Regions from separate parts of the Thalassotalea sp. PLHSN55 genome, predicted to be linked through region 2. Evidence: predicted binding sites of a transcription regulator. Region 2 holds the regulator's gene; the other holds the start of a gene.

Region 1 (14,944 bases), on a different contig from region 2:
TAAAGATTTGGTCGGCGGCCAGCTCATCAGGGCAAGAGCCGTACTCTATTGCCATGTCGGTGCAAGAATTTAAAATGAAAAACCCAGGTGCATTTAAAGCGGGGGTTCAAATTGTTGGTACCGACATTTCAACCACTATGCTTGAGCATTGTAAATATGCTCATTACGACAGCTTAGCACTGTCGCGTGGTTTGTCCGCCCAGCGTAAACAACAGTTTTTTGAGCCGGGCGATAATGGCATGTATAAAGTAAAAGACTCGGTTAAACGTATGGTGAGCTTTAGACCATTAAACTTATTGAACAGCTACAGCTTAATGGGACGTTTCGATTTGGTTTTTTGTCGCAATGTTTTAATTTATTTTGCACCCGAGATAAAAGCGCAAATTATTTCGCAAATTCATGGTGTACTTAATAAAGACTGTTACTTATTCTTAGGTGCGTCTGAATCAATGTCAGGGCTTAATCAAGACTTCGACATGGTGCGTTGTAATCCGGGTATTGTTTACCAAAAAAAATAACTCTTCCTTCCTAATTTGGCGCTAAATCGTCAGCGTCAAATAATCCACTGGCATATTTCTTGAATAGACACTTTCAATAGATTGGAGGTGTCGTTATGGCCATTAGTTTCGAAAAAGCATTTGGGCTTCACCAGCAGGGCATGTTAGTACGTGCCAAGCGCGCAGAAGTGATCGCCAGTAATATTGCCAACGCTGATACGCCCGGCTACAAAGCCAAAGGCATGAATTTTCAAGAAGCAATGCAGCAAGCTACGTTAAAGCAGCAAGGCGGCATTGCCCGTACCCACGAAAAACACTTTGATATTAAGAGCAGTATTCAAGCAGAAGTTGAATATCGTGTGCCAAATCAACCTGATACAGGTGATGGTAATACGGTTGATGTACAAGTGGAACGAAACTTGTATCTAGAAAACTCATTAGAGTATCAAGCAAGTGTGCAATTTCTAACAGGCAAGATTAAAGGCTTGAAAAAAGCCATTACTGGAGCGCAAGGCTAATGAGTTTATTTAACGTATTTGACATTACAGGTAGCGGCATGAGCGCACAATCGCTACGCCTTAATACTACCGCTAGTAATATCGCTAATGCTGACAGTGTTAGCAGCAGTATTGATGAAACGTATCGTGCTCGCCATCCAGTTTTTGCCGCTGAGATGCAAAAAGCTGCCGCAGGGCAAGAATCGTCGGTTGGCGTACAAGTTTTAGGCATTGTAGAAAGCGACGCACCACTGAATAAAGAATACTCTCCTGAACACCCAATGGCAGACAAAGAAGGTTTTATTTATAAACCGAATGTTAATGTTATTGAAGAAATGACCAATATGATTTCGGCATCACGCTCGTATCAAACCAATGTGCAGTTGGCGGAATCAGCAAAAAATATGCTTAATAAAACCTTAATGCTTGGTAAATAAGTAGGGAATAATTATGACGACAATTAATGGTGGTAGTGCCCTAGATGGTCTGCATTGGCAAAAGGAAGAAGTTGATATTGCCGATGGCTCAAATGGCATGCTTACCCAAGAAGACTTTTTTGCCTTATTAACGCAGGAGCTTGCCCAGCAAGATCCAACAAAGCCGGTTGATAATAATGAAATGATCTCGCAAATGACCGCGTTTTCAACAACCGATGGCGTTAGCCAACTTAACAATCAGTTTGAAGAATTTGCCTCGTCAATGACGTCAAGCCAAGCACTACAGGCCTCGTCATTAGTTGGTCGCAGTGTTTTAGTTGACGACAATGTCTTTGGCATGGCAGAAGGCGAGCAAGTTAAAGGCAAAATCGTCACCGACCAAGCGGCAAGTAATGTCTCTATTTACGTGGAAAATACCGCCGGTGAAGTGATTCAAACCGTGCCTGTTGGCAGTGTAGCAGCCGGCTCTGCGACCTTTACTTGGGATGGTCAAACTTCTGACGGTGAACCGGCGCCAGAAGGTGCTTACCGTTTTAGAATCGTTGGTTTAGTCGGCGGAGAGGCACAAGAATTGCAAGCTCAAACATATCGTAAAGTAGACAGTGTAACGTTAGCAGGCGCTGGCGGAAGCATTTTACTCAACCTTAATGGTGGCAGCTCAATGGCGTTAGCCGATGTTGTCGAAGTATCAGAAGGTTAAGCTAGGATAAATCAGTTTTAGCCAGCTAAAAAAATTTTTAAAGAGGTGTCATTATGTCATTTAATATCGCACTAAGTGGTTTAAACGCTGCTCAAAAAGATCTCGATGTAACATCGAATAATATTGCTAACGTTAATACAACAGGTTTTAAAGAGTCTCGTACTGAATTTGTTGATGTTTACGCTGCGTCGTTATTAGCATCAGGTAAAACAAAAGTTGGTGACGGTGTATTAACCGCCGATGTTGCTCAGCAATTTTCTCAAGGTAGTATTCAGTTTACTAATAACGCACTCGATTTAGCGATCACAGGTAACGGCTTTTTTGCGACAGTGCCAGAAATTGACAGCTTAGAAACATCTTATACTCGTGCTGGTCAGTTTAAATTAAACAGTGATAATTTTGTGGTAAATTCGCAAGGTGAACATTTACTAGGTTTTCCGGTAAACCCAGATGGTAGCTCAGCCTCGGTGAGCTTAAGTACCGCTGAGCCTATTCGTATTCCAACCGCATCAGGTGCGCCAACGCAAACCTCAGAAGTTGATATTCGTATGAATTTGCCAGCAGGCGATGCTTATATTTCTTCGGCACCGGGTAACTTTGATCCAGATGATCCATTAACCTTTAACCATTCCACTTCGGTAACTATTTTTGACTCATTAGGCGATAGCCATATCATGACCTACTTCTTTGTTAAAGATGATCCTGCTGTAAATCCAAATAGCTGGATGATGTTTGCTGCAGTTGATGGTGAGGTTATTGATATTGATGACAGTGGTGTACCTGCAGTTCCAGGGTTACCGGTTGGTGGCGGGATATCAGGACCTTTACAGCCAACGGGCGGGGTTAGTGGTGCTAGGTTAACTTTTAATGCCTCAGGTGATTTTGTTAGTCAATCACCAACACCGGCAGAAGGTGGTATTGTAACAGTTGATTTTACTAACCATTTACCAAATGGTGCTGATACCGATCAAACTGTAGAAATAGATTTTAACTTGGACGTTCTAGCGCCAAACCCAAATGAACCAACGCAGTTTGCGTCAAACTTTGAAGTAACAGCGCTTAATCAAAACGGTTTAGCTGTAGGGCGATTAACGGGTATTGATATTGGTACTGATGGTTTAGTGCGAGCTACTTATTCAAATGGTACTTCACAGCCACTATCACGAATTGCTTTAGTGAATTTTGCTAATGAGCAGGGCTTAACCCAAGTGGGCAATACTGGTTGGAAAGAAAGTATTTCCTCTGGTGAAGCATTAGCTGGTGAAGCAGGTTCAGGTACATTTGGTACCATTAACTCGTCAGCACTAGAACAAGCGAACGTTAACTTAACCACTGAGCTAATTGACTTAATTTCAGCGCAGCGAAATTTCCAAGCGAACTCGCGAGCGTTAGAAGTGGATAATCAGTTAAATCAGACTATCCTTCAAATACGATAGTAAGAGCAGCTAGAAGCTAGAAGCTAGAAGTGACAAGTGGAAAGCTAAAAGCTAGAAGTTAAAAGCTAGAAGCGAAAATAAAAAGTTTAAAAATACCCGTCGAAGGTAAAGCAGTAGGCTAGGTGAGCACAAGGTGTTCACCTAGCTTTTTTACTTATTAACACCCTTAATTCCTCACCCGCCAAAACCTTATCACCACCACTCTGGCACCTTACTTGCATTTCCATACTATAGATTTTTAATAGGTAGGATTCATTATGGATAAGATGCTTTATATCGCGATGAGCGGTGCCAAGCAAAACATGCATGCCTTATCAGTGAATGCAAATAACCTTGCCAATGCTAAAACTACGGGGTTTAAAGCAGATTTAGCGCAAGCACGTTCAATGCAAGCCTTTGGTGAAGGCATGCCTAGCCGCGTATTTTCAATGACTGAGCGCTCTAGCCAAAACTTTGACAGTGGTGCTTTACTCTCTACTGGTCGCGATTTAGATATTGCTATTGAAGGGGAAGGCTGGTTTGCCGTGCAAGCAAAAGATGGCAGCGAAGGTTATACCCGAAGTGGTCATTTACGCTTAACAGAAACTGGCGCGCTTGAAACCAATTCTGGTGAACTTGTACTCGGCGAAGTTGGGCCTATTTTCTTACAACTACCAGTTAGAAATATTCAAATTAGTCGAGACGGAACCATTATGGTTCAGCCTGAAGGGGCGGCCGCTAATATTCAAGACGAAGTTGCGCGAATTAAGTTGGTTAACCCCGAGCACCGCATGCTTGAAAAAGGCAGCGATGGATTATTCAGACGCAAAGATGGCAATACCGAGCCGGCCGATATTTTAGTCAATGTTGCCAGCGGCATGCTTGAGTCGAGTAATGTTAATACTGTCAGTGAAATGACCGACATGATCGCATTGCAGCGACAGTTTGAAATGCAATTAAAACTTATGAAAACCGCTGAAGAAAACGATAGCGCTGCTTCGTCTTTACTTCGTGCTTTCTAATTTAACCAATTGAGGTGACTTATGAACCCAGCATTATGGATCAGTAAAACCGGCTTAGATGCACAAACTAAAGATATTGCCGTAATTTCAAATAACTTAGCGAACGCAAGTACCGTTGGCTATAAAAAAAGCCGCGCGGTATTTGAAGACTTACTTTATCAAACCATCAACCAACCGGGCGGACGTTCAGCACAAGACACTGAAATGCCATCAGGTTTAATGTTAGGTGCGGGGGTTAAAGTTGTCTCGACGCAGAAAATTCATTCACAAGGGGATATGTTAACCACAGATAACCCGCTTGATATCGCAATTCAAGGTGATGGTTTTTTTGAAATTTTAATGCCTGATGGAAGCTCTGCTTATTCTCGCAATGGTCAATTTACCATGGATGAAGAAGGCAACATGGTCACCCCAGGCGCAGGTTATTTATTGCAGCCACAAGTGACTATTCCAGAAGATGCACAAAGCATAATTATTTCGCAAGACGGCGAAGTTTCAGTGTCATTGCAAGGGCAAGCCGAACCGGCAGTTATTGGCCAAATTAATACCATTAACTTTGTTAACCCAACAGGCTTACAACCGGTAGGGCAAAACTTATACGTTGAAACGGCGGTAAGTGGTGCACCACAAGAAGGTGTACCTGGCCTTGAAGGCTACGGCATGTTAGTGCAGTCAGCACTTGAAACGTCAAACGTCAATACTACCGAAGAGCTGGTCAACTTAATTGAAAGTCAGCGCGTATATGAAATGAACTCTAAGGTTATTTCAGCGGTTGACCAAATGCTAAGTTACATCAATCAACAGTTGTAAGGTTAGGAGGCGTATGATGAAAAATTTATTGATAGGATCGTTGATCGTTTGCCTAAGTGCTTGTGCCACTATTGAAGAAGCGCAAGTATTACCTAATGATCCTGATTTTGCCCCTATTCTACCGGAAGAGGAAGAAGTCTCGGTAGTACCAACGGGTTCATTGTTTCGCGCAAACTACGTTAATAACATTTATTCAGACTCAAAAGCACATCGGGTTGGCGATATTATTTCGGTGGTCTTAAGCGAAAGCACGCAAGCCAATAAAAATGCCAAAACGGAATTGAAAAAAGAAAATGGCAGCACCTTAAATCCGGTTATCGGCTTAGGCGGCTCACCAGTTACGATTAATGGTCAGTCGTTGCAGTTTGGTGTTGATCAAGAATCTGAGTTTAAAGGTGACTCGAAAGCGAACCAAGGCAATAGTTTGCAAGGTAATATTTCGGTTCATGTTTTAAAAGTATTGCCCAATGGCAACTTGATGATCCGCGGTGAAAAGTGGATGACACTAAATAATGGCGATGAATACATTCGCTTAACCGGCATTATTCGTTCTAAAGATATCTCTTCAACCAATACTATTTTATCAAGCAAAGTCGCCAATGCTCGCATTCAATATGCAGGCACAGGTACTTTTGCGGATGTAAACGAGCAAGGTTGGATTACCAAATTCTTCAGTAGTAAGTGGTGGCCTTTATAGGCGCCGAAGGTGAATTTTATGAAAACGTTCATGCGAGTAGCTGTTTTATTTTTAGGTTTGCTGTTATTAGGTCAAGCCAATGCGCAACGTATTAAAGACTTGGCTGATGTTGCCGGTGTGCGCACCAACCAACTTATTGGCTATGGTTTAGTGGTGGGTTTACCGGGAACGGGCGAGCAAAGTCCGTTTACTGAGCAAAGCTTTAAAACCATGTTAAGTAACTTTGGCATTACCATGCCTGAGAACTTAAAACCGAAAATCAAAAATGTCGCGGCCGTTGCGGTACATGCCGAACTGCCGGCGTTTATTAAGCCGGGGCAAACCATAGATGTAACCGTATCTTCTATGGGCAGCGCGCAAAGTTTACGTGGTGGCACTTTAGTACAAACTATTTTAATGGGTATTGATGGTAACCCTTATGCGGTTGCTCAAGGTAGCCTAGTTGTTAGTGGCTTAGGCGCAGAAGGCTTAGACGGTTCAAAAGTGTTAGTGAATACACCCACTGTTGGTCGCATAGCCAATGGCGCAACGGTTGAACGTGAAGTATTATCACCGTTTCATACCGGTGAGCACATCACCTTTAATTTACGCAATGCTGATTTTACTACCGCACAGCGCTTGTCTGATGCGATTAATAACTTCATTCCTGGCTCGGCAAGAGCGATTGATTCGACCTCGGTAAAAGTGACGGCGCCACGAGATGCTGCTGATCGAGTGAGCTTTTTAGCATCATTAGAAAACTTAGAGTTTGAACCGGATACTCCAGCGGCGAAAGTGATTGTGAATTCACGCACGGGCACCATAGTCATTGGCGCAGATGTGCGATTATTGCCGGCAGCTATTACCCATGGCGGCATAACAGTAACGATCAACGAAATTCAAGATGTTTCACAGCCTAATGCTTTCTCTGAAGGCGAAACCGCGGTAACGACTCAATCAATTATCGATGTTAATCAAGACGACAATCGCATGTTTGTTTTCAACCCTGGGGTTACCTTAGATACCTTAGTACGCGCGATTAATGAAATTGGCGCAGGTCCGGGGGATGTGATGGCGATTTTAGAAGCTTTAGAGCAAGCTGGCGCATTGCGTGGCGAGCTAGTGATCATTTAGGGAGCTTGACTATGGTTGCTAAGCTGGCAGATGCCAATAACTTTCTTGATATTAATGGCCTAAATAATATTCGCCATCAGTCAAAACAAAGTGATCAAGCGTCAAAAGATGAGGCGCTTGATCAAGCGGCAAAACAGTTTGAAGCCATCTTTATGCAAATGCTGATGAAGAGCATGCGTAGTGCCCAAGATGTGCTTGCCTCTGACAGCCCATTTAATTCTCAGTCGACTAAATTTTACCGTGATATGCACGACCAGCAAATGTCGTTAGAGCTATCGAATAATGGCAGTTTAGGTTTATCTGAACTTATTAAAAGGCAACTTAGTGGCGGCGACGAGAATTTTACGCCAAGTTCTATTATTCGTAACGACGGTACATTAAGTGCGCGAGTTGGCGCAAATACGACAGAAATCGATGCATCGAAAGTCAATTTGAGCAAAGAAAATTCTGATGCTCGAGTGTCAAATAATCGTCGAGTTGAACTACCACCAGTGAGTCAACAAGCAAATAATAATTTAGCGCCATCATTTGAACAGCCAAAAGATTTTGTAACCGCGCTGGTTGAGCCGGCGAAAAAAGTACAAGAAAAGTTAAAAGTGCCGTTTGAAGTGGTTATTGCACAAGCTGCGTTGGAAACTGGCTGGGGTAAAAAAATCATTCAAACTGAACAAGGCCAAAGCTCAAACAACCTCTTTAATATTAAGGCCGACCGCCGCTGGCAGGGGGATAAAACCTCAAAAGAAACTTTGGAATTTGAACAAGGTAATATGGTTAAGAAAAATGAACCTTTCCGTGTTTATCAATCTATTGCTGACAGCGTTAATGACTATATCGACTTTCTTTCTAGCAACGATCGTTACCAAGGTGCTTTGCAGCAAACTAATAATGTGGAGCAGTTCTTGCAAGGGTTACAAAGTGCGGGTTATGCGACAGATCCTAACTACGCAAACAAAATAATGGGTACGTTAAAGAAAGTGACCCAACTGATTCAGCAATAATTTTTCAATAATGCGTTGGTAAAATCGACAGCATTATTTAGGGGTATTTTTCATGTCTGTTAACTTATATCAAACTGGGGTTAGTGGTTTACTTGCCGCGCAGCAGCAGTTGGCAACAACAGGCCATAATATCTCTAATGTTAATACCGATGGTTATACACGCCAGCGCGCGGAACAAAATGCGTCGATGGGTATTTCTAACGGTACCAATTACATTGGCTCGGGTACCTATATTCAAGACATTACCCGTATTTACAACCAATTCTCTTATACCGAACAGTTAAATAGTCAAAGTAGCTTAGGTTATGCCAAAGCCGCTTTTGAAAAGCTTGACCAACTAAATGAAACCATGAGCCTAAATGGCGGCGCTATTCAAACATCGATTGAGCAATTTTACCAAGCCGTTAACGGCATGGCTGACAACCCAAGTGATATGGGCTTAAGAAATATTGCCCTTAGCCAAGCCGAAGTTTTAGCCAGTGATTTTCGTTCAATTAACCAAAGCTTTGATCAACTGGAAAAAGCCACAAACGGTGAAATTGACCAAATCGCACGAAATATTTCTGAGATATCTACACAACTTGCTGCCATAAACGAGCAAATTTTAACGAGCCAAGGCGGCAGCCAAGTAGGGCAAGCCAACGACTTATTAGATAAGCGCGATCAATTAATCACCGAACTAGGTGAATATACCAAAGTACAAACTGTGACTGATAACAATGGGGTTATGACGGTAATGATCGGGCAGGGCTCGACACTTGTTGCCGGTATTACGCCACTTTCTATGACAGTGGTGGCTGGTGACCCAGATCCATTGCAAACTCAGTTACGACTTGCCGGCCCTAATAGCACAGTCGCACTTCAAGGCTCTACCTTGGGCGGCTCATTAGCGGCTAAGTTTGATTTTCGTGACAATGATCTTATGCAAGTGCGCGCTGAAGTTAACCGCTTAGCGGCAGGTGTTGCTGCCACACTGAACGATGCGCAAAGTAATGGTTTAAATTTAAGCCAGCAGCAAGGTGAAAATATTTTCACTGATTTAAATACGACGCAAATGCAGCAAGGACGAGTATTAAATAGCGCCAAGAATAATGGCGATCTGCAAGGTCGCGTTAATATCAGTGATATTTCTTTGGTACCTACCGACGAATTTGAAGTACGCTTTGATGGTACCAACTATCAAATGACTAATTTAACGGATAATTCTACCGTTACACTAGGTATGCCGGGGACAGGCCCATTTGCTACCGCGCACGGCTTTGAATTTATTGAAGACTCGGGCACACCGTCGACTAATGACGTATTTCGTATTCGCCCGATGGAAAACAGCGCTGCCTTAATGGATGTAACCTTAAACGATGGTGCTGGCTTTGCCGCCAGCTCTCCCGTTGCTATTACGCCATCAGATAATAATGTCAGTAGCGGTAAAGTTGAAATAACGTCCATGTTAGACCCAGAAGGTGCTCGTGCGGCTATGCCAATGCGTATTGACGTGTTGGAAAACCCGCCAGGCACATTTACCTATACCTATACCGATAGCAGCAATGTCACGTCAGCACCTATTCCATACGTGCCGACTGCGCAAACGATCGATTTACCGCCGTCACCGGCTACTGCGTTATTTCAAATTGAAATTACCGGCATGCCATCGGGTTCAGCGACACACGCCCCTGAGCAGTTTTTTATTGATGACGCTTATGGCTTAGGTAATAGCACAAATATGACCGCGATGGCGTTAACGCAAGAACAATCGGTATTAAATGGTAGTCGCGAAACTTTCAGTGAAAGTTTAGCGATATCAACGTCTGATATTGGTTCTAAAGCCAGTACGGCAATGTTAAACAGCGATACATCGCAGGCGCTTTATACACAAGCGTATAACCGAAATCAGGCAACTTCGGGTGTAAATTTAGATGAAGAAGCGGCTAACTTATTGAAATTTCAACAAGCATATCAAGCGGCTTCACAAATTATCTCAACCGCCAATACTATTTTCGACACGCTATTAGCGGCTGCTCGTTAGCGCTTAGGAGAGAATTATGCGCGTATCTACTGCTCAATTTTATTTTCAAAATGGTTTGCAAATGTCAGACAAGCAAACCACGCTCAGCGAACAGTCGGCTTACTTATCAAGCGGCAAACGTGTACTTACTGCAAAAGATGATGCGGTTTCTTACAGTGCACTGGCCGGTTATAAAAATGAATTGTCAAATATTGAAAAATACCAACGAAACATTACCCAAGCCGAAAGCCGCAATAATTATCAAGAAGTCGCGTTTTCTAATACCACTAACATTTTAAATGAACTGCGCGATTTATTGTTACAAGCCAATAACGGTGTTTATGCTGAAGCAGATCTGGCATCTATTTCTCAACAAGCGACTAATAGCCTTAAACAGGTACTTGATATTGCTAATACCAAAGATGAAACGGGCGGCTACATTTTTTCGGGTTTTCAAATCGATAAACAACCTTTTGCCCTGCAACCCGACAATTCAGTAAATTATCATGGCGATAATGGCGAACGTGAATTACAAATCGCCAAAAATGTCATGGTAGGAACGAATGTTTCTGGTGAACAGGCTTTCGAAAAAGTCGCCAATAATATTGGTGACTTTTCCGCGCAATACAATGCTAATACGTCGGGGATTTTTGTTGAACATGCTGTAATAGCACGCCCGGGTGATAATGACACTTCAGCAGGCGCAGGTTACCCGACACCTTATAATTTTTCGTTTGCTTCTGAAACTGACTTAACTATTACTGATAATGACGGCGACGTTATGTTCACCACAACGACATATACACCAGGCGAGCTTATTAGCCTACCAAACGGTGTCGATGTGCAACTAGGCGGCAACCCATTGCCGGGTGATGATTTTGATTTATTGCCGCAAGAAACGATCAGTGTTTTTGATACGATAAAAGCTGCTATAGATTGGATTGATGTTGGTACGTCACCAGTATCAGAAGTACAGCATCAGGTTGATTATAGTACAGTTTTAGGTCAACTTAACCAAGCATTAGACCACATTTCTTCTCAACGTGCAGATGCCGGTATTCGCTTGCAACTAACCGACCGTCAAAAAAATAACCACTTAGATACTGAGCTTTATTTAAACAGTAGTCGTTCAAAAATTGAAGACTTAGATTTTGCTAAAGCTATTTCAGAGTTCGAACAGTCGCAAATGGCGTTACAAGCGGCTCAGCAGACATTTACTCAAATTCAAAATTTAAGTTTGTTTAATTATATTTGATCACTTTGTTTATTATTTAAGTGATTGGCAAGAGTTTTGCTAGATATCTAGTAGAAAAATTTAAGTTACCGGAGTGGAGTGACTCAAGGTTAACTTAACAAGAGTAAAAGAGGCTTTAGTAAAAAAAGCTTCTAATAAATACAGTTATAAACATTAGGAGTTTTATTATGGCTTTATCCGTAGTAACCAACACATCATCATTGAACGCTCAGCGTAACCTAACTAAATCGGGTGAAGGCTTAGCAACTGCAATGCAACGTTTGTCGTCTGGTATGCGTATTAATAGCGCAAAAGATGACGCGGCCGGTTTACAAATTTCAAACCGTTTAACTTCACAAATTAGTGGTTTAGGTGTTGCGCAACGAAATGCTAATGACGGTATTTCAATGGCACAAACTGCTGAAGGCGCGATGCAAGAGTCAACCAATATTTTACAGCGTATGCGTGAACTGTCTTTGCAGGCAGCTAATGGTTCAAACTCTGCGTCTGACCGTGAAGCACTTCAAAAAGAGGTGTCAGCACTGCAAACTGAATTAACCCGTATTGCTGATACGACATCATTTGGTAGCACCAAGTTACTTGACGGTACTTATGGTACGAAGCAATTCCAAGTAGGTGCTAATGCGTATGAAACCATTAGCGTGTCGCTATCAAGTGTTAAAGCGGCGCAAATTGGCTCGCAAACATCTGATTTAGCAAGTGCTACTGTAGCGGGCTTTGGTCAAGTTGCAGCAACAACAGCAACAGCAACCGCTGCGTCGGGGACTAATGGCGTTGCAGCAGGGACATTAACATTAAGTGGTAAAAACACGACGCCAGAAGTTGTTACCGTTGGTGCGAATAGTTCAGCAAGTTCTATAGCAGCTTCAGTTAACAGTAAAACCGATATTACCGGTGTTGCCGCAGATGCGCGTACAGAAGTGCAATTATCGGCTCTTTCAGGAAGCTCAATATCGTTTGAGCTAAATGATGTGGTTGTTTCAAGTACTGGTAATTTTTCAGATATTGCTAATGCAATTAATGAAAAATCAACACAGCATGGTGTTACTGCTGAAATTGATGGTAATAACTTAAAACTGACTGATGAAGTGGGCAATGATATTCGCATAGAAAACTTTGCCGGTGGTACTGTGGTAATGAAAGGTGCATCATATGATGGCACAGTAGCAACTCCTTCAGCAACATTAGGTGCCGCAACTGGTACTGATTCTATGGTAGTAGCAGGTACAATACGTTTAAGTTCGACAGAGACTTTCTCATCTACCGCTTCAGATTTAACCATTGGTGCAACTACAGCGGCAACAGCTTCTACATTGGAGGCGGTAAGTACTGTTGATATTGGTACAGCGACAGGAGCTCAAAATGCACTTTCAGTAATTGATGGAGCGATAGCGAGTATTGACGCTCAGCGAGCTAGCTTAGGTGCGATTCAAAACCGTTTCAGCCATACCATTAGTAACTTAGCAAACATTCAAGAAAATGTATCAGCATCGCGTAGTCGTATTCAAGATACTGACTTTGCAGTAGAAACTGCTAATATGACCAAGAACCAAATCTTGCAACAAGCAGGTACTTCAATCTTGGCGCAAGCTAACCAAATACCACAAGCGGCGATTAGCTTAATTGGTGGTTAACTTTTAGTGACAAACCATGATAAAAAAGGAGACCTAGTCTCCTTTTTTAATTTTTAGTAGAAGGTATTAGTTATGAATATAAAAAATGCACTTAATAGAGCCGCTGTTTTTTACAAGGATGGTAGTTTTACTGAATCACTGTCACTTTGTGACAAAGTATTAGCTAAAAAAAGTACGGTTCAAGAAGCCATGTATTTGCTTGCCTTAAATTATCAAGGGATGGGGCGTTATGATCAGGCGATTACTGCATTTGAAAAGCTACTAAAAGTTCATGGAAACAATGCAGACGTTTTTAACGCTATTTCAAATACCTATATTTGCCTTAAAGATTTTTCAAGTGCGGAAAAATATTGCCAAATGGCATTAAAATTTGAGCCGAATTTCGCCGAGGCACATAATAACTACGCTATTTGCGCGCATAATACCCAACAAATAGAGCTTGCCGAAAAACATTATAAACAAGCGATTTTACTTAAAGGCGATGAATTAGTTTTTCGTTTGAATTTAGGAAAGCTTTATAAAGAGTTAGGGCGATTTGAACACTCTAATGAAACCTTATTGAAGCTCATGGAGTTTAATGGCGATAAGTCCGCTGTATATTTCAATATTTATGATAATTTCATGTACATGCATCAATACCAAAATGCGCTAGAAGTCGCTGACATGGGTTTGGTTAGCCAGCAACTTAAAGATATCGACTTGATCGAATTGTTGGTTGGTAAAGCGATATTATTTTGGTTATTTGACAATGTTGATGAAGCAGAACAAGCAATTCAGTTGAGTGAGGGGGTATACACATACCCTGAAGGAAATTATGAAAACCTAACCAATTTAAAAGTTTTTCATGGTTACTTAAAAAGGCTTATTGCCTTTTACCGAGAAAATGAATCTTTATACACCGAAAGGCAGCAAGATTTATATTTCATCTCTGAAAGCCATGGTTTTGCGCCTAACAATATGCGAGTTACTTTTGAGCAACAAAACTTTAATATTCGCTCGTTATTCGTCAAAGGCGCGAAAGTTTTTCACTTTTCTCAACAGCAAAACAACCGCTTTAAAGAAAGCCTTAATCGCGTGATGACTGGTTTACCTGAAAATAGCGCCGTGGTGTTTGCTTTTGGTGAAATTGATTGCCGTTATAACGAAGGCATACTCAAATATTGTTTAGCGCATGATGCTGATTATAAAAATATTATCGATAAGATGTTAGCGAGTTATATCGACGCATTAATCACACAAGGACAAAAAAAGAAGTTTAAGGTTATTATATATGGCGTGCCTGCGCCACATGCAGATCAGCTAAAATTCCTATCAGAAGAACATCAAGTAATCTTAAAAAATATTATTCAGTACTTTAATGAAACCATAAGAGCGCTGTGTAAGAAAAATGGTTTGGCTTTTCTTGATGTTTACCAGTTAACTAATTTAGCGGGACAGAGCAATAATAAATACCATATAGATGATATTCATGTGCATCCATCTGTTGTGCCAAAACTGTTTGAAAAACTCAATTAAATATTTTTTTAAAAAAAAGATTAAAGATAATTTTAAAACTGCCGTTAAAGGTTTTGAACGGGGCTTGATGATGAAAATGATAGTTCCTAATTTAAAAACTAATAGACAAATTACATTTTTGTAATCGGGAGTTTTAAAATGGCTATTTCAGTAAATACTAACGTTGCATCATTAAATGCTCAACGTAACTTAGGTAAATCAGGTGAAGGCTTAACCACTGCAATGCAACGCTTGTCATCAGGTATGCGTATTAACAGCGCAAAAGATGATGCTGCTGGTCTTCAAATTTCAAACCGTTTAACGTCACAAGTAAATGGTCTAGGTGTTGCACAACGAAATGCTAACGATGGTA
Region 2 (14,944 bases):
TTGTAGGTATTGAGTTGTCGATTAGCTTGTCGGCATTGGTTTTTACACTAAGAAATTGCCGGTTAGCCTAACAATAAGGTTGCTGTACCTAAAAAGGCAAATATTCCGACCACATCAGTCACTGTGGTTAAAATTACACTGCCCGCTAATGCTGGATCTATATTCATTTTCTTTAATAATAATGGAATGGTCACCCCAGCTATACCTGCTGCGGTCATATTCATTAACATGGCAAAAGCGATAATCGCGCCTAACAGCAAATTTTGTTGCCACAAGGCAACAACCGTTGCAATAAGTAGCGCCCAAATCACACCATTTAAAATACCGACAAATAATTCTTTATACAGTAATGAGCGGGCGTTACTTTCACCGACATGACCCAAAGCCATACCACGAATAACCAGTGTCAGGGTTTGATTACCAGCAACACCGCCCATGCTTGGCACGAGTGAGTTTAATACTGCAAGAATCGCCAGTTGGCTTAAAATACCTTCAAACATGCTCGACACGGCAACAGCAAGCAAAGCGGTAATTAAATTCACCCCGAGCCATATAGAGCGCTGTTGCGTACTTTTGATAACTGGGGCGAAGGTATCCGCTTCGTCATCTAAACCCGCCATGGTCATCATGTTATGTTCAGCATCTTCACGAATAATATCGATAACATCGTCGATGGTGATACGACCGAGCAAGTGGCCCTCATTGTCGATAACAGGAGCAGAAACCCAATCATAACGTTCAAATAATTGCGCGACGTCGGTTTCATCCATATCAGCATTCACCGCTTCAATGTCTTCATCGATGAGTGTTGAGACGATAACTTCGGGTTTTGCGGTAACAATTGATGCTAGCGTGACGGCACCAACAAAATAATCTTTGCGATCGACCACATAAAAGGAGTCGGTTGCGTCGGGGAGTTCGCCTTTTAAGCGTAAATAGCGCAATACCACATCAACCGTTACGTCTGGGCGAATGGTAATGGTATCGGTGTTCATGATCCCGCCGGCAGTATCTTCTTCATAAGATAAAGCGGCTTCTACTCGGCCTCGATCTTGAGAGTCCATCGAGCTCAGTACTTCTTGATAAACGCTATCGGGCAGGGTTCTTAAAACTTCAGCTAAATCATCAACGTCCATGCCTTCTGCAACCGCAGCTAGCTTTTCTGGACGCATGCTTTTTAGAATGCCTTTACGAACTTCTTCATTTAGTTCTTCAAGCACTTCACCGTGATGATCGGGGTCGACTAATTGCCACAATACATTACGACTTTTCGCAGGAGAAGACTCAAGAATTAAGGCAAGATCGTAGGCAGGCATGTTTTGCAATAACTTACGCACATGCACAAACATGCCGCTACCAAGAGCGTCATTGACCTGTTGTAGCCTTAGCTGAGTATATTCTTGTTCTGAAATTTCCGGCATAAACCAATCCTGTGCCGTTAATGCGAAAAGGTTATTTGTTTCGGTGGTATGCGAAAGCCTATTTTATTGAAATACCAAGGTGTTTTTTTCTTTCGTACCTAGGCAAAGTTTATCTTAACTGTGAGGTTTTTTCAGCTTTTTTATTCGACTAAATAAGTAGATACGGATTTGTTATTCACTTTCGTCGAACTTGTTGGTAAAAAGCTGACATATGGCGGTAAGTGCCTGTTGTGCTTCTTCGCCTTCGGTGGTTACCGTGACTTCTTTTCCTTGGCTACCGGCTAATAACATTAAGCCCATAATGCTACTTGCATCGGCTTGGTTATCGTCTAGCGTAATGTGAGCACTCGCGCGGTAGTTTTGGCAAAGCTGCGCAAGCTTAGTCGCAGCTCGTGCATGCAAGCCCAATTTATTAGTGATAATGAGTGTTTTTTCTAATTTTGGCATCATCTGTACCTAAACATTAGGTGGATTTTACTTCAATATCACGATGGCGAGATTGCACATCTTCACGGTCTTTTCTTAAGTTGTTCGCTAAAAGTTCTGCAATATAAACTGAGCGATGTTTACCGCCGGTACAACCAATAGCAATGGTGACATAACTTCTATTGTTACGCTCTAAATGTGGTAACCAGGTCATCATAAAACTGTTTATTTGCCAAATGAATTTAGTGACAATCGGTTGGCTTGCTAAAAAATCTTGCACCGGTTGATCTAGCCCGGTTTGTCCTTTTAATGACTTATCCCAAAACGGGTTTGGTAAAAAGCGCGCATCAAATACATAGTCGGCATCGGCAGGCACACCATGTTTGAAACCAAAAGATTCAAACACTACCACCATAGAACCGGTTTTTTTACCTAATATACGTTCTCTGACCAAGTCAGCTAATTGATGCGGCGTTAACTGGCTGGTATTGATATATAAATCTGCGCGGCTTGAAACTGGCTCTAATAACTTTTTCTCTAACGCAATCGCTTGATCGAGGGCGATGTTTTGTCTGATTAACGGATGCAAGCGACGAGTTTCGCTAAAGCGGCGAATTAAATCACCGTCATCAGCGTCTAAATAAACAATGTTAAGCTCAACCGCGTTTGGCAGGTAATCGATAATCTCTGAGACATCGCTGGGTAACTCGGGCAAATTACGCACATCTAAGCTAACCGCAACATTTTCATAGTCGTTAATCACGGTATGGGTTAGGGCGGGTAGCAGGTTAACGGGGATATTATCAACGCAATAATAGCCTAAATCTTCCAAAACCCTTAAGGCAACAGACTTTCCTGACCCTGAACGGCCACTTACTATGATTAACTTCATTTATTTATTGTTGTTGAATAAATTCAAACAATTCCTGGTCGGTGGTGCAGCTTCGAACGCCTTTGCAAATTTGTTTGTCACTAAAGAGTTTTGCTATGCTTTGCAGCGTATTTAAATGTTCTTTGCAGCTTGCTTCAGGCACAAATAAGGCAATAAAAATATCCACTGGACGGTTGTCGACAGCGTCAAAAGCAATGGCTTCCGCAGAGGTGACTACCACGCACACTATTTTTGAACTAGTGGGGAGTCGGCCATGTGGAATGGCAATGCCGCCGCCAATACCTGTGCTGCCCATTCTTTCGCGTACCATCAAACTTTCTAATAATTCTTGTTGCGAAATATCGTCGAGCTGTTCTGCCGCGGTAAGGCATATTTGTTCTAAAATACGTTTTTTACTTGACCCTGAAACTGCACAGTGAGTGCAGTTTAGGGTTAAAATGTCTTGGAACTTCATAATTTTTTATGGCTGGGGTTAATTAGTGCTGGCTAATTTTGCCTTTATATTTAAGGATTTGACGATCTAATTTATCAACTAGTGCGTCGATTGAGGCGTACATATCACTGTTTACAGCTGATGCGTGAACTTCACTGCCATTTAAATGCACCGTTGACTCAGCTTTTTGATTTAATTTTTCGACGGTTAGTACAACGTATACGTTATTGATGTGATCAAAATGACGCTCTAATTTAGCAAATTTTTCGTTTACGTAGTCGCGTAAAGAGTCTGTAATTTCTACATGGTGTCCAGTAAGATTGATTTGCATAGACTTAAATCCTCATAAATTAGTTACTAAAGTAAGCTTTTTCGTTGGTTTGAAGGCGGTATAGACAATGACTCGCGATATTTGGCTATAGTACGCCTTGCGACATTAATACCTTGTTCTGCTAATATTTCCGCCATTTTGCTGTCGCTTAATGGTTTCGATGGGATCTCCGCAGAAATAAGTTTTTTGATTAATGCGCGGATAGCTGTTGATGAACATTCTCCCCCGTTCTCGGTACTAACATGACTTGAAAAGAAGAATTTAAGCTCAAAAATTCCTCTTGGCGTATGCATATACTTTTGTGTGGTAACACGAGAAATGGTTGACTCGTGCATATCTACCGCTTCAGCGATGTCATTTAAAACCATAGGGCGCATGGCTTCTGGGCCATGTTCAAAAAAGCCTTGTTGGCGCTGAACAATACAGTTTGACACTTTTAATAAGGTATCGTTTCGACTTTCTAAACTTTTAATAAACCACTTGGCTTCTTGCAAGTTTGAGCGAATAAATTGGCTGTCGTTTGATGACTTCATAGTGCGTGTCATCGCAGCATATTGTTGATTAATCGAAAGCTTTGGCGCAGTATCTGGGTTTAATTCAACCACCCAGCGACCATTTTTCTTTTCCACTGATACATCGGGTATAACGTATTGGTCATCTTCTTTGATAACACTGTCGCCAGGGCGCGGATCTAAGGTTTGAATTAGGCGAATAACTTCACGTAACTGATCTTCTTTTAAGCGCGTTTTGCGCATAAGTTGACGATAGTCACGGCTACCAAGCAATTCAATATGTTCACTAACGACTATTTTGCTTTCTTTAAGCCACGGCGTGTCATCGTCGAACTGGTTTAATTGAATTAATAAACATTCGGCAATTGAACGCGCACCAACGCCGATAGGGTCAAACATATTGATGCGCTTTATGACCGCTTCAACTTCGTCTAACTCAACGTCTTCGATGCCAACACTTTCTAAAATATCTTCACTAGTAACAGTTAAGTAGCCAGCATCGTCAATTGCATCAATAATCGCGGTTGCTATGGTGAGATCGGTATCGCTAAATGGGGTTAGTTCCATTTGCCAGCGCAGGTGATCTTGAATTGAGTCGGTGGTTTCACCTTGGTAAGTATAGTCTTCAGAAGGTGCGCTGCTTACCCCTGTGTTTGAGGTGCCGGCACTATAGCTTTCATCCCATGTCGTATCGATATTGAGTTCTTCAGGAATATCGCTTTTATCCATAGCTTCTGTGGTGCTAATTTCATCTATGGTTGGCGCAGAATCTTCACTACCATCGGTTGCAGCTGGAGCAGCTTCAGTGGCATTTGCTGAAAACGCCTCTTCTAAGTCGTTACTGCTCTCGTCTTTTGTGGTGGGAGCACTTTCGTCAACTTCTAATAGTGGATTGCTTTCTAAGGCTTCTTGAATTTCTTGTTGTAAATCCAAAGTCGACAATTGCAACAGCTTGATCGCTTGTTGCAATTGCGGGGTCATGGTTAGTTGTTGTCCAATTTTTAGTTGTAGTGTAGGGCGCATCTACGTAATCATTTTCCTGTTGATTTTATTTTTTATCATGAGCTAAGTTAACTACCATGTGTTCAAATAATCTGTCCTATGGATATAACTATAGCGTGAATTGCTCACCAAGGTATACATCTCGTACATGTTGATTAGCGAGAATTTGATCGGCGTCACCCTCAGCTATTAATTCACCATGACTAACTATATACGCGTGTTCACATACATCGAGTGTTTCTCGTACATTGTGATCGGTAATTAAAATGCCGATCCCTCGATGTTTTAATTGTAAAATAATTTTCTTAATATCGCCGACTGAAATCGGGTCGACACCTGCAAACGGTTCATCTAGCAAGATAAATTTAGGATCTGCCGCTAGTGCTCGTGCAATTTCAACACGACGTCGTTCACCGCCAGATAAGCTCATACCGGTATTGTCTTTGATATGACAAATGTTGAATTCTTCTAATAAGTGCTCAAGTTTTTCTTCTTTTTCAACCGCGGAAAGATCTTTTCGCGTTTGCAGTATCGCCATAATATTATCGTAAACCGATAATTTGCGAAAAATTGATGCTTCTTGTGGTAAGTAGCCAATGCCTTTGCGTGCACGTTCGTGCATAGGCAGTAAAGTTAAGTTTTCATCATCTAAAGTAATGCTGCCACTGTCGTTTGGCACTAAACCAACAATCATGTAAAAAGAGGTGGTCTTACCGGCACCGTTTGGGCCGAGTAAGCCAACGATTTGTCCTGAGCTTACTTTTAAGCTGACATTTTTAACAACCTTACGGCCTTTGTAAGCTTTTGCTAACCCTGATGCAGATAACGTTGCTGACATAGTTATTCTTTGGCCTTGGTTTTTGGTTTTAACACCGTTGTGACTGTATCGTTACTATAACTTTCTGCTTCGAGTCTTTCTGTTAACGTATTGTAGATGATTTTGCTACCTGAGACTTCACTGCCTTCTTGGCTCAGTCGCGCGTTACCTGAAATAATAATGGTGTGTTCGTTAGCCTGATAGGTAATTTCATCTGCTTGTAACTTGATAGGCGTGCCATCTTCTAGGCGCTGCTCAAATGTTGCAGGTTTGCCTTTGGCAATGTAAATATCGTCATTGGTACCGGCTTTTTTAAGCACTTGCACCATATCTGCGCGGATCACGAGTGAACCTTGCGTGATAATGACATCATCGAGGTAACTGATAATTTTATTTTTCAAATCACCCGACTGGCGGATAGATTTGATCGTGATTTCTTGCTCAAAATCAGCTTTTTCTGCCATTGCTAGGGGGGAAATACCTAGTATGGTCGCTGCTAATATTAAATTAGCTAGTGGTTTTTTTATAGATAGTTTGAACATGTTCAGTTAATGTCATTTGTGTTGTGTTTAAGTCAACTATTAGCCCGGAACCATACATGGTAAATCCTTTTCCCTTTATTAAAATGGTTTGCTCTGAGCTAATAATATTCGTATTTAAGTCTAATTCTAAATATTTGCCGTTTATTTCTTGGATCAAGCTATTTTTATCTGTGGCATATAATCGTACTCTATTTTTTAGAATTACACGGTTATTGTCGTACAAAGTGGCTTCGTTAGCACTCATTTTCCACGGTAAGCTATTATTCTTTGGATATAAGGTATACCGAGGAAGTTCAAAATTAGTGAGTGAAAGATCAGAAAAGTGCTCCATGCGCTGAGCGTCAATCACGTAACTTAGTTGACCATCTTCATTAAAAATGTCGCTTTGTAAATTCTCAGCGATAAATTCAGGAACTAAGTCGGTAGAGATAACTTCAGCGGTTTTATCCTTATTTTCCATCCACTCAAGCACAGCATACGTGCTTACAGCGATTAGAAAAATTGAAAACGCTAAGCTATTAAGTTTGTTCATATACTTGCGCCACTGGCCAAGGATAATGTGCCTTGCGCTGTCATCAGTAAGTCGCACACTTCACGTACTGCGCCAAAACCGCCACGAGTAAAGGTGACTAAATTGGCGTCTTTCAAGACTTGCGGATGCGCATCGTTAACAGCAATGCCTAAACCAACAAATTGCATGCAGGCATGATCTGGCATGTCATCACCGATGTAAGCAACTTGTTCAGGGCTTAAATTCTTCTCGGCGATAAGTTTCTTCAAAGTAGGCAGCTTATTTTCTTCACCTTGAATAATGTCTGAGACATTCAGCGCGCGCATTCTCGTTGCCACTATGTTTGATGTTCGCCCAGTGATCACTGCGGTATCAACGCCGCTGGCAACAAGTGCTTTCATGCCATAACCATCTTTGGTATGAAATGCTTTTAATTCTTCACCGTCGTTACCTAAATATATACGACCATCGGAAAATACGCCGTCAATATCACAAATTAACAGTTTAATTGTTTTCGCTTGAGCAAATACTTGCTCGCAAACGTCGCCGTAAAGAGTTTCCACTGCTTATAGCACTCCTGATTTAAGTAGATCGTGCATATTCATCGCGCCCATAGGCTTATTATGCGCGTCAACAATAATTAAGCCATTAATTTTTTTATCTTCCATTATTTTTAATGCTTCTGCGGCTAACACATCGGCTGATGACGTGGTGGGTTTTACGGTCATCACTGAGGAAATGGCATCATGATGAATATCTATTTCAGCATCTAAAATTCTGCGTAAATCTCCATCGGTAAATAGCCCAACTAAAATACCTTTGGCATTAACAACTGCGGTCATCCCTAAACCTTTTAGCGACATTTCAACGAGGGCATCTTTAATTTTTGCCTGATCATTTACTACAGGTAAACGATCGCCGGTGTGCATAACATCAGATAAGCGCAATAATAAACGTTTGCCTAAACTACCGCCTGGGTGAGAAAGTGCGAAGTCGTCTGCGGTAAAGCCGCGGGCATTAAGCAGCGCTACGGCAAGGGCGTCACCCATAACTAGGGTTGCAGTGGTGCTCGATGTTGGCGCTAAACCAAGTGGACAAGCTTCTTGTTCAACTGCAATACAAACATGCGCATCTGAAAGTTTTGCTAGGGTTGAGTCGACATTGCCGGTCATCGATAATAGTTTGGCGCCAATGCGTTTAATGACCGGAATGATGGCCAATACTTCACTGGTTTCGCCTGAATTTGAAATTGTTAAGACCACGTCTTCTGCGGTGATCATGCCTAAGTCACCATGGCTCGCTTCACCGGGATGAACAAAAAAAGATGGCGTACCTGTGCTGGCAAGTGTTGCTGCGATTTTACCACCCACATGGCCTGATTTTCCCATGCCAACAACAATGACTCGCCCTTTACAATCGAACATGGCTTGGCAAGCAAGTTCGAAGTTATCATCGACATAGGTCAGCAAGTCAGCAACAGCTTGTTGCTCAATATTAATAACTTGTGTGCCTAATTTTTTGAAATTTATCATGTGCGTTTACTACGTTATTGTTGAATTTGACTAAAAAGTAAAACTTGATAAGCGATAAACGAAAATAATAACAGCGCACCTTTTAGTCGGGTAATGCGAAAATACCCTAATTTTCGGCTAAAGCATATTATAAAGAGTAACAAGGTAATGCCAAGCATGTAAGGCGCGTCACGCATTGCTGCATTTTCATCAACATCACCTGGGGCAATTAATCCTGTTAATGATAACACGGCTAAAATATTAAAAATATTGGAGCCAATAATGTTGCCTAAGGCTAGGTCATCTTCTTTTTTGATGATGCTCATGATACTGGCGGCCAGTTCAGGCAAGCTAGTGCCGATGGCGATCACGGTTAATCCAATCACTAAATCACTAATGCCAAATGCTTTGGCAATAAATACCGATGAGTCGACTAAGTAATTTGCGCTAATAGGCAGCAGTACCATGCCGATGGCAAGCCAAAAGAATGACCAAGGCGTACTGACGGCCTCAGGTACTTCTGATTCGGCTTCGATAATCATTGGATCGTCAATCACATTGCTCTTGGCTCGTTTTAAGGTTATCACCAACAGCGTAATGATATAGATAAAGAAACCCGCAATTAAAATGGCCCCTTCAACAAAGCTAAAATGACTATCGGATAACATCCAATACGCCAGTGCCGTAATGGCTAAAATGAGTGGGATCTCACGTTTAATCGTCGATGACGAAACACTAAGTGGATGTAATAGCGCGGTTAAGCCAAGTACTAAGGCAATATTGGTAATGTTTGAGCCAATGGCATTGCCAATACCGGTATCAGCATTTCCTTGTAATGATGCTGAGGCCGCTACCATCATTTCTGGCGCTGATGATCCCATTGCGACAATAGTTAAACCAATGATCATTGGTGAAATACCAAAATTTCGGGCAACCGACGAGGCGCCAAAAACAAATTTGTCGGCACTCCAGACTAAGGTAACTAAAGATACTAATAGAATAAAAACTTGAAATAACATCAACCACTCCTGTTCATAACGGTAAATTGTCGCCCGTTGCACCGCAAAAAAAAAGGTTTAATGAGCAAAGTTATAAAAAAAACGAAAAAAAATGAATTTACCGGCGGTTTTATTATCAATAGTGACGAGTATTTGAACAGTAATCGCCAATCTTGGTTGGTTTTACTTTTTTAACCAGACCACTTTTACATATTTTATTACTATTTTCTAATGCAGTATTTTTTAGCCTAGGGTAGAATTTCGCCTTACTTCGATTAATGCTCGTATTAATTGCCGTCTTACTTAACAGTGAAGTTTAAATCATAACTATGTCAGAAATTCTTGTTGATATTAAAAACATGACGTTTAAACGTGACCAACGCGTTATTTACGACAATATCAGCTTATCAATTCCTAAAGGAAAAGTGACGGCAATCATGGGGCCAAGCGGAATTGGTAAAACCACCTTATTACGCTTAATTGGTGGCCAATTACAGCCAGATGCTGGGCAAATATTATTTGATGGCGAAAATATTCCCAGTATGTCACGCAAAAAGCTTTATGAAGTGCGTAAACGCATGAGCATGTTGTTTCAAAGCGGCGCGTTATTTAGCGACATGAACGTTTTTGACAATATTGCCTTTCCTATTCGTGAACATACGCAACTTTCGGAAACACTGATTGAAAAAATGGTGATGATGAAACTTGAAGCTGTTGGTTTACGTGGCGCAAGAACACTTCGCCCTGACGAATTATCAGGTGGCATGGCACGCCGAGCGGCACTTGCTCGCGCAATTGCTTTAGATCCTGAATTAATTTTATATGACGAGCCATTTGCCGGGCAAGACCCGATTTCAATGGGCGTCATCGTTCGCTTAATTCGTTCACTAAGTGATGCTTTAGGGTTAACGTCAGTAGTGGTTTCGCATGATGTACAAGAAGTGATGTCGATTGCAGATTACATCTACATTGTTGCGGAACAGAAAATCATTGGCCAAGGCACACCACAAGAAATTGCTGAGCAAACATCACCGCTAGTCCAGCAATTTGTTAAAGGTGAAGCAGACGGGCCTGTGGCATTTCACTTTCCAGCGCCACCATTTGAACAAGAATTATTAGCTCGAGAAAGTAAATAATGGAATATATTCAACACTTAGGTCGAACTACCATTGACTTAATTTCAGGTTTAGGGCGAGCAGTCATGGTACTATTCTCCGCCTTAGGTCACTTGCCTAATTTCAAGAAAGGCACGCCTTTATTGGTACAGCAGTTGTATACCGTTGGGGTGCAGTCGTTAATCATCATTATAGTTTCCGGCGGCTTTATAGGCATGGTATTGGCGTTACAAGGCTATACTATATTAGTGGATTATGGCGCTGAGTCGGGGTTAGGGCCTATGGTTGCCTTAAGTCTTTTACGAGAGCTTGGCCCGGTAGTTGCGGCATTGTTATTTGCCGGCCGTGCAGGATCTGCGTTAACGGCTGAAATTGGTTTAATGAAAGCAACCGAACAGCTTTCATCGCTAGAAATGATGGCCGTAGACCCACTAAGGCGTGTTATTGCACCACGTTTTTGGGCGGGCTTTATCAGCCTACCACTGCTTGCTGCTATTTTTTCGGTGGTTGGTATTTTAGGTGCTCACCTTGTAGGTGTTAGTTGGCTCGGCGTCGATTCCGGCACTTTTTGGTCGATGATGCAAGCGCAAGTGGAATTTGAACAAGACATATTAAATGGTGCAATAAAGAGCATTGTTTTTGCATTTGTGGTGACGTGGATTGCGGTGTATAAGGGTTATGACTGTATGCCAACGTCTGAAGGTATCAGCCAAGCTACAACTGCAACCGTGGTACAATCGTCTTTATTAGTATTGTTTTTAGACTTTATCTTAACAGCGTTGATGTTTACAAATTAGCGCATTGAACAACTTTATAATTAATTTTTGGTGGAAGACATGGTGTCGAAAAAAGTTGAATTAGCAGTAGGGTTTTTTGTTGCCTTAGGTATTGCCGCACTGCTGATGTTATCTTTGAAAGTAGCAGATAGTGGAATTTCTGGTGGTGGCGATAGCTATCAGTTGTATGCCAAATTTGATAATATTGGCGGCTTAAAAGTACGTTCTCCGATTAAAGTCGGTGGCGTTATTGTTGGTCGCATCAGTGATATATCACTTGATGAAGAAGATTATATGCCAATTGTTACCTTAGATATTTATTCGCAATACACTTTTTCAGAAGCGTCGTCATTATCTATCCTTACGTCCGGTCTACTAGGTGAGCAATATGTTGGTTTATTGCCTGGCTTTGTTGATGAATCGGTCGACACCTTAGCGCAAGGTGATTTTATCGAAGACACCAAACCAGCTATCGTACTTGAAGAATTAATCGGTCAATTTTTATTTGGCCAAGGGAGTGAAGATTAAATGTTATCGCGTTTATTAGTTATATTATCAGCAGTTTGTTTAACGTTTTCAGTTAATGCTGCATCAGAAAAAATTAGCAAAGAAGATCCGTACCAGATGATTGAGCAGGTTGCTGACTCAACATTTACCCGTTTTGCCAGCGAACAAAGCGCCATTCAGCAAGATCCAAATTTACTGAAAAACATAGTTCGTGAAGAATTAATGCCTTATATCGATTATAAATATGCGGCATTTAAAGTGATTGGCCGAAACTTAAAGAAAACGACCGATGCCGAAAGAAAAGCATTTGTGCCGGTATTTCGTGATTATTTAATCACCTCTTATGCGCAAGTTTTTACTTTGTACGACAATCAAGAAGTGAAGTTTGAACCAAATAAAAGCGTGAAAGGCAAAAAAATCGTTTCGATTAAAACCGTGATTATTTCGCCAGACCGTGATCCGATCGATATCTCGTTTAAAGTGCGCCTCGACAAAAGAAGTAAGCAGTGGAAAGCATTTGATATGGTTGCTGAAGGTATAAGTTTACTAGACAGCAAACAAGCAGAGTTAAACAGCTTAATTCGTCAAAAAGGCTTAGGCCATGTGACCGAAATGCTGCGTGAAAAGAGTTCGCGTGATATTACTTTTAAAAAGCTATAATCAATTACGGAATTAAATTTTGACTGTCGATTTCACATTTAGCGCAAATAATACGACTATTGTTGGTCAGCTAACTCGCGAAACTGTGCCAACAATTAAAAAAAATACCATTAAAACCATGCTTGCTCAGCCAGAGATTATTATTAATCTTAAAGAAGTAACACGAGCTGATACGGCGGGGTTAGCTTGGTTGTTTTTAGTATTAGAAAAAGCCGCTAAAATACAAGTAACTGTACAGTTTAGTCATATCTGTCAAGATATACTCAATTTAGCCAAATTAAGTGGTGTAGAGCACTTATTACCGCAACAAGCGTAATCAGGGCTTTTCACCAAGCATTTATAAAATTAGGGAATTATTGTGGAAACCACAGAAATAGAACAACTTATCAACAACGCGCTTGAATTAGACGAACTACATGTAAAGTTTGATGGCTCGCAATGTACTGTCATTGCAGTTGCTGATTTTTTGGGTGAACTTAGCCGTGTTAAAAAGCAACAAACGGTATATGCTCCTTTAGCTGAAGTTATTAAAGAAGGCAAAATTCACGCGGTTACCATCAAAACGTTTACGACTGAACAATGGCAACGTGACAAAATGTTCAACCTGCCACTGTAATTAAATTTAAACCCAACTTAACGTAAGAATAGAATATTGGACGCATTTAAAATAATTGGTGGTAATCCACTACGTGGTGATGTCACCATCTCTGGCGCTAAAAATGCTGCTTTGCCGATTTTAATGGCAGCATTATTGTCAAAAACACCTATTAAGATCACTAACGTACCTCGTTTGAATGATATTGAAACGACACTGAAGTTGATCAACCAACTAGGTGCAAAAGCGCAGTGGCTTTCTGACAATGAATTGGAGATTGACGCAAGTAAAGTCGATCACTGCAAAGCGTCATACGAATTAGTAAAAACCATGCGCGCCTCTATTTTGGTGCTTGGTCCGTTATTGGCGCGCTTTGGTCATGCTGAAGTTTCTTTGCCTGGTGGTTGTGCCATTGGCGCTCGCCCTGTGAATTTACATATTCACGGCTTAAAATTGATGGGCGCTGATATAGACGTTGAAAATGGTTATATTTTAGCGCGTAACAATGGTCGCCTTAAAGGTGCAACTATCTTCATGGATACCGTTAGCGTTACTGGTACCGAAAATCTCATGATGGCGGCTGCGCTTGCTGACGGTACCACTGTTATTGAAAATGCGGCGCGTGAACCTGAAATTGTCGATTTAGCTAATTGCTTAAATGCCATGGGCGCGAAAGTTAGCGGTGCTGGCACTGATACCTTGACTATTGAAGGTGTTGAGAGTTTATCTGGTGATACCTATCGTGTGATGCCTGATCGCATTGAAACAGGTACATTCCTTGTTGCCGCCGCAGTTACGCAAGGTAAAGTGAAATGTCTAAATACCGATCCTAAAGCGTTAGAAGCGGTGATCAGTAAACTGCAAGAAGCAGGGGCAACACTTAATATTGGTGATGACTGGATCGAGCTGGAAATGAAGCAACGCGCTAAAGCCGTAAATATTCGCACTGCGCCACATCCAGCATTCCCTACCGATATGCAAGCTCAGTTTGTTACCATGAACGTGCTAGCTGAAGGTACATCTACCACCACAGAAACGATTTTTGAAAATCGCTTTATGCATGTGCCTGAATTACAACGTATGGGCGCTGATATTAGCTTAGAAGGCAATACCGCCATCACCAATGGTGTCGCTGAGCTTAATGGTGCTCAGGTCATGGCAACCGATTTGCGTGCTTCGGCAAGCTTAGTGATTGCTGGTTTAGTGGCAACAACTGAAACGCAAGTAGATCGTATCTATCATATCGACCGTGGTTATCAGCATATCGAAGATAAGTTACAAGCACTTGGCGCTAATATTATCCGAATCAAAGCCAGTTAGAGCATATAGCTACAGTGGTAAGCTAGAAGCTAAAAAATAAGAGCTACAAGCGAAAAGTTAATCGCTGAAAGTTACAAAAAAGCCTTCGATATTTCGAAGGCTTTTTATTTTGTGCTATCACTTTGCACTTAATGTTTTTAGTTGTCGCTTTTTACTTAAAGCTTTAGGCTTAAAACTTGTAGCTTGTGATTTAAAGTTTAAACTCTTGTACCGATTGTTGTAGTTCTTCAGCAAGTTTTGCAACTTCGCCACTTGAAGAAGCGGTTTGCTGCGAACCAGCCGTTGTTTGCTCTGCAATGGCCACAATCGACTCAAGATTTTCACTAATTTCATGAGCAACGACACTTTGTTCTTCAGCTGCAGTTGCAATTTGTGAGCTACGATCGAACGCTTCATGTACGGCGTGAGTAATCGTTTCAAGCGCTTTATCGGCTTCTTCACTTTGCTCAACACAATTGGCAGCTTGTGTTTTACCTGTGCTCATAACCGATACCGCTTTACCTGCACCATTTTGCAATACTTCGATCATGTTTTGAATTTCTTGTGTCGACTCTTGTGTACGACTGGCAAGTGTT

What was found. Region 2 encodes sigma-54, which starts transcription at its own class of promoters, with help from an activator protein. Its sites were predicted from a motif close to GTTGGCACGNNNNTNGNNT; they were not measured.
Region 1: a site for sigma-54 is predicted at 3,770-3,788, ahead of flgF (flagellar basal-body rod protein FlgF). Genes of this name have one in related genera too.

Annotation. Positions count from the first base shown of each region.
Region 1 covers NZ_JBPDIH010000004.1:355,334-370,277, reverse strand. The annotation lists gene ACRRSQ_RS10180 (CheR family methyltransferase) at 1-518, shown strand, start outside; gene flgB (flagellar basal body rod protein FlgB) at 614-1,015, shown strand; gene flgC (flagellar basal body rod protein FlgC) at 1,015-1,431, shown strand; gene ACRRSQ_RS10165 (flagellar hook assembly protein FlgD) at 1,445-2,131, shown strand; gene flgE (flagellar hook protein FlgE) at 2,185-3,567, shown strand; gene flgF (flagellar basal-body rod protein FlgF) at 3,825-4,568, shown strand; gene flgG (flagellar basal-body rod protein FlgG) at 4,590-5,378, shown strand; gene flgH (flagellar basal body L-ring protein FlgH) at 5,395-6,075, shown strand; gene ACRRSQ_RS10140 (flagellar basal body P-ring protein FlgI) at 6,106-7,188, shown strand; gene flgJ (flagellar assembly peptidoglycan hydrolase FlgJ) at 7,200-8,186, shown strand; gene flgK (flagellar hook-associated protein FlgK) at 8,239-10,209, shown strand; gene flgL (flagellar hook-associated protein FlgL) at 10,226-11,443, shown strand; gene ACRRSQ_RS10120 (flagellin) at 11,611-13,077, shown strand; gene ACRRSQ_RS10115 (tetratricopeptide repeat protein) at 13,150-14,592, shown strand; gene ACRRSQ_RS10110 (flagellin) at 14,731-14,944, shown strand, end outside.
Region 2 covers NZ_JBPDIH010000006.1:131,839-146,782, reverse strand. The annotation lists gene mgtE (magnesium transporter) at 63-1,421, opposite strand; gene ACRRSQ_RS13195 (HPr family phosphocarrier protein) at 1,593-1,871, opposite strand; gene rapZ (RNase adapter RapZ) at 1,885-2,739, opposite strand; gene ptsN (PTS IIA-like nitrogen regulatory protein PtsN) at 2,744-3,193, opposite strand; gene hpf (ribosome hibernation promoting factor) at 3,216-3,503, opposite strand; gene ACRRSQ_RS13175 (RNA polymerase factor sigma-54) at 3,530-5,038, opposite strand; gene lptB (LPS export ABC transporter ATP-binding protein) at 5,127-5,855, opposite strand; gene lptA (lipopolysaccharide transport periplasmic protein LptA) at 5,858-6,298, opposite strand; gene lptC (LPS export ABC transporter periplasmic protein LptC) at 6,342-6,908, opposite strand; gene kdsC (3-deoxy-manno-octulosonate-8-phosphatase KdsC) at 6,905-7,450, opposite strand; gene ACRRSQ_RS13150 (KpsF/GutQ family sugar-phosphate isomerase) at 7,454-8,419, opposite strand; gene ACRRSQ_RS13145 (calcium/sodium antiporter) at 8,434-9,417, opposite strand; gene mlaF (phospholipid ABC transporter ATP-binding protein MlaF) at 9,726-10,532, shown strand; gene mlaE (lipid asymmetry maintenance ABC transporter permease subunit MlaE) at 10,532-11,308, shown strand; gene mlaD (outer membrane lipid asymmetry maintenance protein MlaD) at 11,348-11,815, shown strand; gene ACRRSQ_RS13125 (MlaC/ttg2D family ABC transporter substrate-binding protein) at 11,816-12,454, shown strand; gene ACRRSQ_RS13120 (STAS domain-containing protein) at 12,474-12,770, shown strand; gene ACRRSQ_RS13115 (BolA family protein) at 12,813-13,070, shown strand; gene murA (UDP-N-acetylglucosamine 1-carboxyvinyltransferase) at 13,107-14,369, shown strand; gene ACRRSQ_RS13105 (methyl-accepting chemotaxis protein) at 14,560-14,944, opposite strand, start outside.